DNA from 2 places in the Treponema sp. TIM-1 genome. Region 2 is predicted to be linked to the other one. Evidence: a T-box and tRNA genes for the amino acid it is inferred to sense, from the RefSeq annotation. Region 2 holds a T-box; the other holds one or more tRNA genes.
The links. A T-box is a leader RNA that pairs with one kind of tRNA and senses whether it is charged. The one in region 2 lies ahead of thrS (threonine--tRNA ligase), so its partner is inferred to be a tRNA-Thr.
Positions count from the first base shown of each region.

Region 1: it has a tRNA-Thr gene. The T-box ahead of thrS (threonine--tRNA ligase) is inferred to sense a tRNA for this amino acid. The anticodon was not compared.

Region 1 is NZ_JAJQRC010000001.1:295,641-303,526, forward strand. Features, by position in the region: gene LQZ21_RS01335 (methyl-accepting chemotaxis protein) at 1-116, opposite strand, end outside; gene LQZ21_RS01340 (hypothetical protein) at 221-541, opposite strand; gene LQZ21_RS01345 (ATP-binding cassette domain-containing protein) at 517-957, opposite strand; gene LQZ21_RS01350 (ABC transporter transmembrane domain-containing protein) at 954-1,625, opposite strand; gene deoC (deoxyribose-phosphate aldolase) at 1,714-2,454, opposite strand; gene LQZ21_RS01360 (Gfo/Idh/MocA family protein) at 2,451-3,437, opposite strand; gene LQZ21_RS01365 (hypothetical protein) at 3,418-3,597, opposite strand; tRNA gene LQZ21_RS01370 (tRNA-Tyr) at 3,660-3,741, opposite strand; tRNA gene LQZ21_RS01375 (tRNA-Thr) at 3,774-3,847, opposite strand; gene aroH (chorismate mutase) at 3,952-4,320, opposite strand; gene LQZ21_RS01385 (hypothetical protein) at 4,317-4,670, opposite strand; gene LQZ21_RS01390 (hypothetical protein) at 4,825-5,619, shown strand; gene LQZ21_RS01395 (DUF362 domain-containing protein) at 5,685-6,791, shown strand; gene ybaK (Cys-tRNA(Pro) deacylase) at 6,816-7,301, shown strand; gene LQZ21_RS01405 (thiamine diphosphokinase) at 7,318-7,886, opposite strand, start outside.
Region 2 is NZ_JAJQRC010000069.1:112-7,997, reverse strand. Features, by position in the region: gene htpG (molecular chaperone HtpG) at 1-865, opposite strand, end outside; gene LQZ21_RS14560 (Rpn family recombination-promoting nuclease/putative transposase) at 1,132-2,166, shown strand; T-box leader at 2,277-2,535, shown strand; gene thrS (threonine--tRNA ligase) at 2,558-4,345, shown strand; gene hisD (histidinol dehydrogenase) at 4,678-5,964, shown strand; gene LQZ21_RS14545 (radical SAM protein) at 6,025-6,876, shown strand; gene LQZ21_RS14540 (RpnC/YadD family protein) at 6,992-7,861, shown strand.

The sequences.
Region 1 (7,886 bases), on a different contig from region 2:
GTAATTCTGTTGATATTGGACATAAAAACGGCTGAAAGAACAATGGAGATAAGAATCACCGGAATCAAACACAATACCAAGATCTGAAAAGCCAGGGATGCGTGTTTCTTTGTCATGGACAGCTCTCCTTTGCAACAATGACTGAAACCATCATAACAGGAAAGGAGAAAATGTACCAGACAGAACAAAAGTATGTATATCGGCCTTTGCCGTCATGCGTTCAAGAAAAAGGCATTGCCGCGGCGAATTTCCCGCTCTTTGCCTTTTGTTGTTCCTGCCACATCCGGGCGTAGATTCCGTCCCCCGCCGCAAGTTCGTCGTGGGCGCCCTGTTCCGCCACCCGGCCTTCTTCCAGCACGATGATCCGGTCCGCGTTTTTTACCGACTGGAGCCGGTGGGCGATGACCACCAGGGTTTTGTTCGCCACCAGGCGGGACAGGGCCGCCTGAATTAAAATCTCATTTTCCGGGTCCAGGCTGGCGGTGGCCTCGTCCAGTAAGATGACGGGAGCGTCTTTCAAAATGGCCCGGGCGATGGACACCGCTGTTTCTCGCCCCCGGAAAGGGTGCTGCCCCCCTCCCCCACTACGGTGTCGTAACCCCCGGGGAGGCGGCTGATAAAGTTGTGGCAGTGGGCGGCTTTGGCGGCGGCTTCAATTTCTTCCCGGCTGGCTTCCGGGCGGCCCAGGGCGATATTGGCGGTAATCGTATCGTGGAAAAGGTACACGTCCTGAAATACCACGGATATTTGGGAGAGGAGCCCTTCGCCGGTCATGTCTTTGATGGGGACGCCGCCTATGGAAATGGTTCCGCTGTCCGTGTCCCAGAAGCGGGCGATAAGCCGTGTCATGGTGGACTTGCCTGAACCAGACGGACCCACCAGAACGGTCATGCCGCCCGGCTTCATCTCGCAGGAAACATCGAACAGAACCTGCTTTTGGTTGTAGACAAAATTCACCCGGTCAAAATGGATCGTGTAATCGTTGTTGGAGCGGGGGTCGCCGGTTCGCTCAGGGGCTTTTCGTCCATCACTTCCTGAATACGCCGGGCGGAAACGGTTATGTAGAGCATCTCGCTGATAAAAACAAAGGCCATGAGCAGGGGATCGCAGATCCGCATACACACCACGAGGAACATGATGAGGACTTCCGCGGAAAGGTTCTGTCCGGGAACTTGCCCTAAAAGAAACCAGGTTCCCAGGACCATCACCGCGGGCAGGGCGGCGTGGAGTATGGCCCCGGCCAGCCCCGCAACGGGCCCGATCAGGGCTTCCTGCCGTATGCTTATCCGCTTTAAGTTGTCCGCCGCCTCCCGGAAGTTTTGAAACTTGCCGCCCCCCATGTTAAAAGCCTTAATCGGCTTGATACCCCCTATGTACTCCAGCATCTGGGAGTTGGCCTCGTTGATCGCCGCGTGGTGTTTTTTCCCGATGTGGTTTATCGCGTACCAGCCCAGCAGGGTCAGGGGCACCGAGATCAGCACCACCGCGGCGATGATCAGGGCAAGCCGCCAGTCGATAAAGCAGAGGGCCCCGATACCGATGAGCGGATTACCGTATCGGCCGGCAGTGAAGGTCTTCGGGGTGTTTTTGGGGAGGACCCCGGTGGAGGAGCCGAAATCCACCATGGCGTAGAAGGGCTGGTAGTTGTAGTTTGCTGTCCTCGCTTAAGAGGCGCATACCCGATACTTCTACTATTTTGATTATCCGGTTTGACTATCTGAGGTAAGCCAACTCCTGTACATTATCGGCGGCGGGAACGATAAGTTCTCCTCTGGCCTCCCGTTCCCGTGCTTCCTGTATCATCTTTGCTGTCGTGGTACAACCGAAACGGCTGACCCCTACGGCCCGGACCGCCAAGGCATCGTCAAGCTGCCGGACCCCGCCGGCGGCCTTTACCTGCATACCGGGCGGGGTATGGGCCCGCATGATCCTAAGGTCGGCGATCCTCGCCCCATAGGGGGCGTAACCCGTGGCAGTCTTGGTAAAATCCACTTTGGCGGCCACCGCAAGTTCGCAGGCTTTCTTTATCTGCTCCGCTGTAAGATAGGCGTTTTCAAAGATAACCTTTACCAGGGCCCCGGCCCGGTGGGCTTCCGCGCTGACCGCCTGAATATCATCCTGCACCAGATTATAATCACCGGAAAGGAAGCGGCCTATATTCATCACCATATCTACCTCGCCGCAGCCCTGTTCGATGGCCCGCCTGGTTTCCAGAACCTTTATTTCCGTCAGGCTGCTCCCATGGGGAAAGCCGATGACGGTGGTGGTAATTATCCCCGAATCCTTCAGGGTACCATAGGCCAGGGAGACATCACAGGGTTTTACACATACGGTGATGCACTTATATTCCATCGCGAGATGGCAGCCCGCCTCTACTTCCTGCCGGGTAAATTTCGGGTTGAGTAAGGAATGGTCGATCATCTTTGCAATGTCCAAAGCGGTAATGGTATTCATGGCGACTCCTGGGTAATATTTTCAAGAATATCGATAAGGGTGCTTATCTCGTCCCGGCGGTACAAGGTTTTATCCCCCATCCGGATGCGGTTCAGAAACAGACCCAACTCCTCATAGAAGATACCTGTGGGGGGAAGGTTGATCCCCGTGGAAACCTTGATCTTCTCCTCAATGTCGAATTCCTCTGGCGGACCCTCATCCTTATATGCGATAAGCTTATTACCATCGTATATTACCAGGGCCTTTTCAAAATACACCCGCCAGGAAGCGGTAAAGGGTATATCTGCATTGTACCAGGCCGCCTCAGCACAGACATTGAGGCCTTGATAACGGTAAAGGAAACGGTAATATTCCCGGTAGCCGATCCCCTCACGGCCGCCGGAAAAGACCTCGCAGCTTTCCGGCTTTCCAAAGAGGCTTATGATGAGGTCCAAATCGTGGATGTGGAGATCAAAGGGGAGGAGGCCACTTTTTTTCTTGTCGAAGATCCAGCCGCCGGCGGCCCATTGGGGACAGGCAGAGAGACGCAGGAAAACCGCGTCCAGGGCCTTGCCAAAACGGCAGTCCTCCACCATGGCATGAAGCACCTGGGAAGCGGGCTGAAACTGTACCACATGGCCCACAAAAAGAGGTACCCCCTTCTGTTCCGCCAGGCCGTACATCTCCCGGACATGGGCGCCGCTAAAGGCCAGGGGCTTTTCACAGATCACCGGGAGGCCCCGTCCCAGGGCCTCCATGACGCAGTCCCGGTGAAGAAAGGAGGGAACACAGATGTCCACCACATCGACGGTCTCGGCCTTGAGCAGAGACTCCAGATCTTCATAACAGGGGATACCCTTGGCCTTCGCCCGATCCCGTCCTGCTTCCGAGGGATCGCAGATCGCCGCCACTTCGCAGTCCTCCAGGTGTTGATAGGTAGCAAGATGTACCTGCCCTATGCCGCCCAGACCGACCAATCCAATCTTAAGTATTCCGGTCTTCATCAGGATAACTGCAGAGACCAGTGGTTCTGGCGATTTTGGCTGAACGGGGACTTTCAGGCAAACCATTCAGGAGCCATTCCTGGGCTATGGTGTCCGCTTTCTTCTCATCATTGGTTCCGGTATACCGGGTTTTGATAATTTTTTGGATAATAGCATCCATATGGTAGGGTAACATTATCTATGTCCATCTAACTCCTTATACCTCAAGGAATTAGCCTGCATTGGGGAGTGGAGGATTCGAACCTTCGAAGGCTGAGCCAACAGATTTACAGTCTGCCCCATTTGACCACTCTGGAAACTCCCCCAATTATAAACAATACGCCGTCCACTTAAACTAGCCATCTCCCGGAGTTGAACCGGGGACCTCGAGATTACAAGTCACGCGCTCTAGCCGGCTGAGCTAAGATGGCGTAAGTTCTTATATATGGGAGATATCCATGGATATATACCCATATAATGCTTTTATAAATACACTAAAAAATACCTAATGTCAAGGGAAAAAGGTGTTTTTTTGTCATGCCCGGTCCGGTCTAAGGATTTCGGCGCCGTTTCGGTATACGTGGCAAGGCCGGGCGGCCGGGGACAAATAACCATGGATAAGGACCCGGATAGTCCGTTCCAATCCCCCCCGGACAACTGCCTCCTGGAGGGCAAAAAGGGCTAAGTCCGCGGCCCGGCCGGAAAAACGGAGGGCGGCAGCGGGGTTTTTCGCGTCGATATCCCCGGTGACGGAAAAGATAACCGATACAATATCCGCTTCCCCCAGGTTATTTTTTGACAATAACTCATCATAAAGAGCCGAAACCTGCCGGATGATATCATCTTCCTCATTTTTACATTGGGTCGCCCCCCGAAGGGCAAAAAGCCGCCTTTCTCCCGTCATATACCGTTACCCCCGGAAATTACCACAATAAAGGTCGCCAATGCGGCTATGACCGCGCCAAAGGCTCCCATGCCAATATACCCCCCTATCCCCCAGAAAAACCGGTAATTTCTCCGGCGAAAAATAAACCAGAGGTCTAAGAGGATGCCGTAAATCGAACCTACCGCGAGAGAAAAACCCATTATTATGGCCAAACGGAGCATTATATACTGGGTAGTATCCATAAACCCCTGAATTGTCCCTATCCCGTATAAAAATACCGTAAAAATACACATGGTAAAAAAAAAGAAAACCGTCCGTTTGACCAAAATCGCGAGGATAGGTTTCTTTTTGGGTCGGGAAATACCCATCCCCAAACTCCTTTTTTCCAAAGCCTTTCCCAAAACCAACCGGATATTGGGGAAAGGCTCCGATTACTCCAGAAAATATTCCTGGGTTGTTGTTTTTAATATCATTTTAGCGTATCATATTATATATTATACCGAAAGGTTCCAGGAAAAGACCATGAAAAAATTATTGATAGTGCTGTTTTTTATTATTATCCTGGGGGCAGGAGCGTTCTTTTTGGGCTGGGCCCAATTAACAGTCCCGCCGGGTACTTATGGGGTAATGCGTTCCAAAACCCATGGGGTAGATTCGGAATTGATTCAAGAGGGTAAATTCCGCTGGGTCTGGTATAAATTAATACCGACCAATGTAGTTATCAGTAATTATTCCCTTAAACAGATCAATGTTTCCATTCAGTTTGAAGGGACGCTGCCATCGGCCTCAACCTATACGTCCCTATCGGGCCTTACGGCGGATTTTTCCTACCAATTGAGCGGTTCCCTTTCCTGTACCCTTAAGCCCGATGCCCTTCCCTCCCTCATAGCCGCTAAAAATATTACGGACGAAGACGATTTACGGGCCTATGAAAATAGCGTTGCGGAAGAATTGAAGAATTTTGTTATACAACGGCTCAGTTCCTATGCGAAAGAGGAAGAAAAGGTTGAGGAACTTTTGGGATTTGAATCCACGGACCGCCTGAAAAAAGATATAGCCGAGGCTTTTCCGGATTTGGATAATCTGTCCTGCTCCATTTATGCGGTCCATTTGCCGGATATAACCCTCTATCGTTCTATCCAGGCCTTGTCAAAGGATTACCTGGAACGGCAGCGTTATCTTCTACAGCCGGAAATAAACGTCCTGGCGGATAAGCACCTTGATTCCCTCCTGCGGTTCGACGAACTGACCAGGTACGGTGAATTACTCACCAAATATCCGGTATTACTGCAGTACCTCGCCATTGAAAACGACTAAGGTGGTATCCCGCAAAATCACCAGTATCCCCCCCTGTGGAGGAGAAAATCGCCGGGGAGATACTGATGGAGAAACATGAAATTCTGGTTTCCTACGGGGATGACCCGTATGTTATGACCTGCCATATCGCGGAGGCGGCAGGTTTGGCGGAACTTATCGGCGATAAAAAAAAGCGGGTGGGACTCAAACCGAACCTGGTGGTTTCCCGCCCGGCGGATGAAGGGGCCACCACCCATCCGGAGATTGCCGCGGGGCTTATCGCCTATTTAAAAGAAAAGGGCTTTCAAAACCTCGTGATCCTGGAAGGCTCCTGGGTGGGGGATAGGACTGCCGATGCCTTCGGCCTCTGCGGTTACCGAAAGCTCGCTCAAGAAACCGGGGTGGAACTTATCGACACCCAAAAAGATCCCTTCAATGCGTATGACTGCCGGGGTATGAAAATTGAAATTTGTGATAGCGCCCGGGCGGTGGATTTTATGATCAACCTTCCGGTGATGAAGGGCCACTGCCAAACCCTGCTGACCTGTGCCCTCAAAAACAACAAGGGAATCATGCCGGACCGGGAAAAACGGCGCTTCCACAGCCTGGGGCTCCACAAGCCTATCGCCCATCTCAATACCGTGGCCCGGAACGACTTTATCCTGGTGGATGGGATCTGCGGGGATCTTGATTTTGAGGAAGGGGGGAACCCCGTACCCGCGGGACGGATCTTCGCCGCCCGGGACCCGGTACTCTGCGATGCCTGGGCGGCGGAACAGATGGGCTACCGGGTGGAAGATATCCCCTATATAGGACTGGCGGAAAAACTCGGGGTTGGATCCGGCGATCTGAAAAAGGTCCTGATCCGGGAACTCTCCTCCCCTGACGCGTCCCGGTCCCTTGCGGCCGCCACCGGCCTTCCCCGTCCCGGCGGCAAGGTCCGCGGGCTCACCCCCTTTATTCAGGAGGACGCGGCGTGCAGCGCCTGTTACGCGGGCCTTATTTTCGCCCTTTCCCGGATGCGGCGGGAAGAACTGGCGCGGATCCGGGAAAAAATTGCCATAGGCCAGGGTTTCCGGGGGAAAAAGGGAAATATCGGAATAGGGCGCTGTACCGCGGGTTTTAACGCCTCCTGTCCCGGCTGCCCTCCCTCGGGGGCGGCGGCATTGTCCTTTTTGCGGGGTCTTGGTTGATCTGATCGGAGGGGGCGTAGCAGCATGGCAAAATCCGGTGCCAAGAGAACCAATGTCCTCCGCCTCCTGGATGCCGCGGGAATTCAGTATACGATAAGGGAGTACCCCGTGGATGAGTCCGACCTATCGGCCCTTCATGCCGCGGAAAAACTGGGAATGCCCCCGGAACGGGTTTTCAAGACCCTGGTTTTACAGGGAAGTTCCGGGGTGTATTGGGTATGTTGTATCCCCGCCGGGGAAGAATTGGATCTGAAAAAAACCGCCCGGGCTATGAGGGAAAAAAGCGCCGCCCTTATCCCCATAAAAGACCTGGAACCCCTAACCGGTTATATCCGGGGCGGCTGTTCCCCCATCGGCATGAAGAAGAAATTCCCTACCCTCATTGACGAAACCGCGGAACTTTTTGAGACCATCGGCGTCAGCGCCGGGACCCGGGGTATGCAGATTATCCTCAAGCCCGGGGATCTTATCCGGTTTACCGGATCCCTTACGGCGGATCTGACGGGATAGGGACCGGCGGCGGGGACTATTCCATACGGGAAAACTTGTTTTGGGGAAGGACCACCAGGAGCCGGCCTGCGGTTACTTTTATGGAAAAAAGCCCTTCCTGGGCGATATTACTGATACCGAAAAAACCCGGAGCCCAGGGTTGATCATCCAAGGGCCACCGCAGGCCCCGGCTTTCCACTTTCCAGGGACCGGCGCCCAGGGGAAAAACCGACACCAGGCTTCCCGGGGGAAGTTCCTGGGATAAAGTCCCGGCAACGGCGCGGATGTCCTCTTCCGCGGTGATCCAACGGACGGGGCTTGGGTCCCGTTCAAAAAGGGAACGGATGGCAAAAAGATGATCGATCCTCCCCCCTCCCCCGCCTAAAAGCCAGGTTTCGTCACAGCCCTTGTCCCAAAGGAGCCGCAGGGCCAGTTCCGTATCGGTATAGTCCTTGTCTTCCGGATACCGGAGGATCCGGCCCGCAGGATATTTTTTTAAACGCCCCAGGTCCGTAAGAGAATCCATGTCCCCCACTATCCAGTCGGGATGAATACCCGCATCCTCCGCGGCGATAAGCCCTGAATCGGCGGCAATGATAAGATCCG
Region 2 (7,886 bases):
TTTTGGGGATGTAGAACAAGGTGGAGTATTCCAGGGTACCCTCGGCTTTGGTATGAATATAATGGAGGGGTTCGTCGGTGTCATGACCCAGCTGCTTGTAAAACTCGTGGTAGTCCTCCTCCTTAAGCTCTGATTTGGCGCGGCGCCAAAGGGCGGTCCCGGAGTTGATCCGGTCGGTTTTGGTCACCGAACCCTTCTCTTTTCCCTTGTCGTCGTATTCTTTTTCATCATAGGTCAGGTAAATGGGGAAGGCCACATGGTTGGAATACCGCTTGATAATATCCTCAATGGACCAGCGGTTGGCGTATTCGAGCCCCTCATCGGTCAGGTGCAGGATCACCCGGCTTCCCTGGCTGTCTTTAAGGGCTTCCCCCGGCCCGGCGGCTTCGATCTCAAAGTTCTCCTTGCCGTCGCTGACCCACTTCCAGGTTTCCCCTTCCCCGGCCTTGCGGCTGATTACCTCGATTTTATCCGCCGCCATAAAGGCCGAATAAAACCCCACCCCAAACTGGCCGATAAGGTTGGAATCCCTTTTGACGTCATCCTGGAGCTTTTCCAGAAAGAGCCTGGTCCCGGACCGGGCGATGGTTCCCAGGGACTCGATGAGGTCGGCCTCGTTCATACCGATACCGTTATCTTCCACGGTAAGGGTTTTTGCGTCCCGGTTAAAGGACAGATCGATCCGGGGCTCAAAAATAATGGACTTGTAGCCCTCGTCCGCTACGGTAAGGTACTTGAGCTTATCCAGGGCATCGGAAGCATTGGAAACAAGTTCCCGCAGGAATATTTCCCGGTTGGAATACAGGGAATGGATGATGAGGTGCAAGAGCCGGCTTACTTCAGTCTGAAATTGGTGCTGTGCCATGGTTGAGACTCCTTTCTTGTTATTATTCGGCGGGGATTAATCCCCCTCCCTCTGGGCAATTCACTTCTCCAGCCACTAATGGCAGGGTAGAAACCCCTCGGTAAAAAGTGTACGGAAAACCTGTATCTAAGATACTAAAAGAAACTTATCAGGGGCAAGGGGCAAATAACGTTTCCTTCCTCCCTTTTCCTCCCATTTTTTCATATTTTTTTCCCAAAACTAAAGCACCCTGCATCCCCGTGCCTTATTATTCCCGGAGGTATTTCATGGCTATCCATAAACCGAAAGATAACAGCTTTAAACTCATCCTCGATGACCACCGCCTCTTTGTCGACTTCCTCCTCCGTTTTATACCCCTCCCCATCTTCAACGCCCTCTCCCCCGACGATATCGAAGATGTCAGTGAACGTTTCCTTCCCCTCCTCCTCGAAAACCGGGACTCCGATACCGTCAAACGGATCTCCCTCAAAAATAATCCTCCCCTCTTTGTCATCGCCATCGTCGAACACGAGTCCCAGGTCAATTTCCGCGCCCCCTTCAAAATGCTCCAGTACATCACCTTGGTCCTGGACAAGTACGAGAAGGAGGTCAACCGGGAGTACCCCGGCCTTACCTCCACCAGGGACTTCCGCTACCCCCCGGTCCTCCCCTTGATCTTCTACGACGGTCCTGCCCCCTGGACCGCCGCCCGGAACTTCGCCGACCGTACCGCCCTCAAGGACGTCTTTGGCGATTATATTCCCTCCTTCAAATATGAGTTGGTGGAGTTAAACAAATACGGCTTTGAGGACCTGAGCCGGTACCGGGATGCCCTATCGCTGTTATTACTGGTGGACCGGATTCAGAAACGGGAAGAACTGGAGGAGTTACAGGGATTACCGGGAGACTATTGGGAAGGGGTGGCATTGAATATTCCGGAGGGGATGGTTAAACTGGTAAAGGATGTGATCACGGTCCTATTGGAACGGCTGGAAGTCCCGGCTGAGGAGATAGAGGCGGTGAAGGAACATGTAGGGAAGAAGGAGTACCAGACGATGTTTGACGCATTGGTAGAGAGTGTCCTAGAGGACAAACGGCTTGCCCGGGAGGAAGGTATCCAGATAGGTACTGAAAAGGGACGGGAAGAAGGCATCCAGATAGGTACCGAAAAGGGACGCGACGAAGGGCGGGAGGAAAAACAGGCGGAAGCTTACCGGGAAAAGCTGGAATCGGCCCGGATCCTCAAGGGCTATGGGGTTTCGGTGGAGGTAATTGCCCAAAGCCTGCATCTGACCGTGGAAGAGGTGGCGTCCGTCCGGTGATATGGCCAATACCCCCATACCGGTGGTTTTTCCTGTCCCTTGTTGAACGGAGAATTGCCGCCCCGGCCTCCGCACCCCTTGACGAAGCTCCCAAAAAAGAGGATTTTATAGTAACTGCATTGACGGAGACGAGTAACGGGTAAACCGGATCAAGTACGGGTTGTTTTCCGTACCCGGAGAGAGGCCATGCCATAGGCTGGAAGCAGGCCGGTCACGGAACCCTTGAAAACCACTCCCGAGCTGCTTTATCGAACGGAAGAGCTTTCCCAGTAAATAAAGCCGGATTGCCCCCGTAAGCGGCGAAGAGGGCGTTTTTCGTCGTGGAAAAACGAACCGGGGTGGTACCGCGGGATTATTCCCGTCCCCGGATACATTACGATGGAGGTGCCCCATGCCCGATCAAAAAGAACAGCAAAAAAAACCCGAAGCAAGCCAGAAACTTGCGCTGATACGTCATTCGGTAAGCCATATCATGGCCCAGGCGGTAACCCGGCTTTTCCCCGGAACCAAGGTCGCCATCGGCCCTTCGGTGGAGAACGGCTTCTACTACGATTTTCAGTTACCCCGGCCTATCGCCGCGGAGGATCTGCCGGTGATTGCGGAGGAGATGAAACGTATCATCGACTCCCGGCAGGATTTTGTACGCCTGGAACTGAGCCGGGCCGAGGCCAAGGCCCGGTTTGCCGATGAACCCTTCAAGTTGGAACTCATAGCGGATCTGCCGGAGGATACGGTCATTTCGGTCTATGAAAACCGGGACGCCGAAGGCAAGGTCCTCTGGGCGGACCTCTGCCGGGGGCCCCATGTACGGAACACCCGGGAAATTAATTCCGCGGCCTTTACGCTGCAAAATATCGCCGGCGCCTACTGGCGGGGGGATGAAAAACGGCCCATGCTCACCCGGATCTACGGCACCGCCTGGGAGACCCCCAAGGACCTCAAAGCCTACCTTAGTTTTCTGGAGGAGGTGGAAAAACGGGACCACCGCCGGGTAGGAAAGGAAATGGACCTCTACTCCATCCACGAGGAAGCCGGGGCAGGGCTCATCTACTGGCACCCCAATGGCGGCCGGATGCGGGTGGCCATCGAAAATTTCTGGCGCGCCGAACATTACCGCAACGGCTACGAGATCCTGTATACCCCGCACATCGGCAAGTCCTGGCTCTGGGAAACCTCGGGACACCTGGGTTTTTACAAGGGAAATATGTACTCCCCCATGGAGATCGACAACCAGGATTACATCATCAAACCCATGAACTGCCCCTTCCACATCATGATCTACAAGAACAAGGGCCGCAGCTATCGGGACCTGCCCCTGCGCTGGGCGGAATTGGGTACGGTTTACCGGTATGAACGGTCCGGCGTACTCCACGGCCTGCTCCGGGTCCGGGGCTTTACCCAGGACGATGCCCACATCTTCTGTACCCCCGAGCAAATCGAGGATGAGATCCGGGAAGTTTTACGGTTCAGCCTGTGGATATGGCAGGTTTTCGGTTTCCAGGACATCAAAGCCTACCTGGCCACCAAACCCGAGGAGTCCGTGGGGGAGCAGGGGCTCTGGGACCAGGCCCTGGAATCCCTGCGTAAAGCGGTAATCGCCGAAGGGCTTCCCTACGAGCTGGACGAGGGGGGCGGGGCCTTCTACGGCCCCAAGATCGACCTCAAGATCAAGGACGCCCTGGGCCGGGAATGGCAGATGACCACCATCCAGTTCGACTTTAACGAGCCGGAACGGTTCGATATGACCTATGTGGATGCCGACGGCCAGCACAAACGGCCCTACATGGTCCATCGGGCCCTTTTGGGCTCCCTGGAACGGTTCTTTGGGGTCCTTATCGAACATTTTGGCGGGGCCTTCCCTGTATGGATAGCCCCGGAACAGGCCGCGGTCATCCCGGTGGCGGAGAGTTTTAACGACTACGCCCAAAAAGTGACCGCGGAACTCAAGGTTCGGGACCTCCGGGTAACGGCGGAACTGGACGACGGCCGGCTTAACGCCAAGATCCGTTCCTGTCAGAACCGGAAAATACCCTACATGCTGGTGGTCGGCCAGCGGGAAGCCGATGAGGGCACGGTTTCCATCCGTCTCCGGGACGGCAGGCAGCTATCCCCCATGAAAATAGCGGAATTCGCCGACTATGCGGTAAAAAAGACGGAAACCCGGGATCTGGAACTGTAAACCGGCAGCCATAGTTGGTAAAGTAAGGGGGGAGCGCCGATGTTACGGGGTAAACCGATATTACCCATGACCAGCCTTTTTTGACGCTGCTCCCCCTCGCTCCATAAAAATGCCGCTGCCCCGGTAGGGAGTTTCCGGGAAACCGCTCCGGCGGTTTCCCAGAAACTCCCTACTTAAAAGCGCGTCAGCATTTTTATTCCGCTACCCCCACTCCGCTCCTTGGGTATATGAACCGTCATGGGGTGATCGCGGCGGCCTGAAGGGCCGCAGCCATAAACATTGCAACTACCGGAAATTTCGGTTACCCTAAGAGCCGTGAAGGGGGCACGGGAATGAAGCTCATCACCGCCGAAGAATTTGACGGCTATTGGCAGCATGTTTCGGGACCGGGGGAGGACGGGGCGGTTCTTGACGCGGTGCGGGGGATAATCGCCGCGGTACGGGCCGAGGGCGACCAGGCCATACGCCGCTTTGCGGCCCGGTTTGACCGGTCCGCGCCGGAGGTCTTGGAAGTGCCCGAAGCCGCGGCAAAAGCCGCTTGGGAAACGCTACGGGAAACGGATCCGGAACTGGCCGCTGCCTTGGAGTTGGCGGCGGATCACATCCGGCGGTTTTCGGAGTTACAAAAAGCCCAACTGCAAGACTTTGAATATGAAATGGCTCCGGGCCTGGTTACCGGGCAGCGGGTGATCCCGGTTAAACGGGCCGCGGTGTATGTGCCCGGGGGGAGGTTTCCCCTGATCTCCTCGGTGCTGATGGGGGTCATTCCCGCGGTTGTTGCCGGCGTCGAACAGGTTCTGGCGGTTTCCCCGCCCCAGGAGGACGGGTTGCCGGACCGGCGGATTCTGGCCGCGGCATACCTTGCCGGGGCGCGGCGTTTTTTTGCCCTGGGGGGCGCCCAGGCCATCGCCGGCCTGGCCCTGGGGACCGAAACAATTCCCCGGGTTGACGTGATCGCCGGGCCGGGAAACAAGTACGTGGCCGCGGCAAAACGGCTGCTCTACGGGGAGGTGGGAATAGATTTTGTCGCGGGGCCCACGGACGTCCTCATCATCACCGACGGCTCCGGGGGGACGGATCTGGCTGCGGCGGATATGCTGGCCCAGGCGGAGCATGATCCTGATGCCCGGGCCCGGGTCCTGGTCTGCAGCCGGGACCTGGCGGACCGGATCCTCCGGGCCGCGGAACAGCAGCTTGCCGCCCTGCCCACCGCCGCTGTTGCCGCCGCTTCCCTGGACGCGGGGGGGCTCATCATCATCTATGATACCCAGGAGGAAGCGGCCCGAATCGCCAACGCCATAGCCCCGGAACACCTGGAACTCCAAACCGCCGCTACCGGCGACTGGATCCCCCTCCTCCATAATTACGGTTCCCTTTTTATTGGGCCCCAGGCGGCGGAGGTCCTGGGGGATTATTCCGCGGGGATAAACCATACCCTGCCCACTTCCGGAAGCGCCCGGTTTACCGGGGGGCTTTCGGTACGGCACTTCCTCAAAACCGTTACCACCCTCCGATGCGCCGGGGGAACGGGGTATGACCAGGCCCTGGGGAGCGCGGAAATTCTGGCCCGGGCCGAGGGGCTTATGGGGCACCGGCAAAGCGCTTTGCTCCGGCATTAATCCTGCGCTTGACTATGACCGGGGCAACCTTATACCCTGACATGACAAGAGGAGGCGCTTTTGGGAGCTTACGGATCAACGGAAAATCATCGGGAGCGGGAAAAGGGGGCCCTGGTATACCCGGTCTATTCCCGGCGTTCCCGGGGTCTTTCGGTGGGAATCAACCTGTTTCCGGATCAGAAGGTCTGCCCCTTTGACTGCCCCTATTGCGAGGTTTTCCCCTTTAAGACCGATATCCGTTTTTCCACGGAAACCATGGTAAAAGCCCTGCGCCAGGCGCTGATCCGGGCCGGGGAAGGGGAGGCTCCGGTCCGGGATATTTGTTTTTCCGGGAACGGGGAACCGACCCTTTCACCCTGGTTTCCTGAAGCCCTGGAAGCCGCGGCCCGGCTCCGGAACGAACTGGTCCCCCGGGCGGATTTGGTGGCGATCACCAACGGGGTGGGGTTGTTGGATCCGGGGATCTATGCTTTTTTGCGGGATGCCGCCCGGGGACCGCAGGGATTGAAAATCTGGCTCAAACTTGATGCGGGAACCGAAGCATGGTATCGGGAGATAAACCGTTCTCAAATTCCCTTTGAGACGCTTTTGGGGAAGATCCGGGACTTTGTCGGGGAGGCTCCGGCGATTATCCAGACCATGGTCTGTACGGTGCGGGGTCTTCCCCCTCCGCCCGAAGAAGCCGAAGCCTGGGAGCAGACAGTGTCCGGCCTGATTTTTGGCCGTTCCGGCAGCGGGGAAAGACCCGGCCCGGGGGTTCAGGGTGTCCAAATTTATGGTAAAGCCCGGCCCGCACCCCAGGACCCCCTGACCACCGCCCTGGAGGAATCTTTTCTGCAATCCCGGGCCGTATCCCTGAAAAAAAAGCTGGAAAAGGCCGGCAAGGACATTCCCATAGAGGTCTTTGCCTAAGTACCAACTCTTCCCTCATATTCTTTAACTAACTCCTAACTCCTAGCTCCTCCCTCTACCCCGCATTGGCTTGAAGCAACGCCGGAATTCGCCTACACTCTCCCCGGAGGAATATGTGGATACCGCCCCCAAAACCGACAAGGCTCCGGAAAAAATACACTGGCACCCCGCCTTTTACCAGGCAATTAAGGCGGAGCTCCTTGACTGGAAGGAGGTACTCCAGTTTGAGTACGAGTATCAGCTCACCTCCGAACCGCTGCGGGTGGATACCCTCATCATCCTGAAACCGCCCGGCATCCGGATACCGCATAGTATCGGGCGTATATTCAAGACGGTCAACATCGTGGAGTACAAAAGCCCCGAAGACTCCTTTACGGAGAAGGATTTCTATAAAGTGTATGCCTATGGGGCGCTGTATGCGGCGATCCACCGGGACGTAGGGATGTCGGACCTCACCCTGACATTTGTGGTCAGCCGACACCCGCGGGAACTGCTAAAATACCTGCGGGTGGTTCGGGGATACGAGGTGGTCGAGGTGGAGAGCGGGATATACGAGGTGCGGGGGGACTATATACCGATGCAGATCATAGCATGTCCGAAGCTGAGCGGGGAGAACAGCCGGTTGATGGGGGGATTGAAGAAGAACTTGAAAAGGGAGGAAGCGGCGAGTATATTAGAGGAGGGGAAGCGGCGGGGAAAAGAGACGGCGCTGGACGCCTATTTTGACGCGATATTTCATGCGAATCCGAGACCGTTTCAGGAGGTGGTACAGATGGGAGATGGAAGCATAACGTTTGAAGAAGTGCTGATGGAAGAGGGATTTATCCCCAAATGGCTGGCGCTGGGCGAAGAAAAGGGCATAGAAAAAGGCCGGGAAGAGGTAGCCCAAAATCTGCTAAAAAAGGGCTGGAGTATAGAAGAAACCGCGGAAACTACGGAGCTGGATATCGAAAAAGTACGGCTTTTGGCCCAGAATATCCGGTAACCAGTTTCCACTAAGTAGACCATTG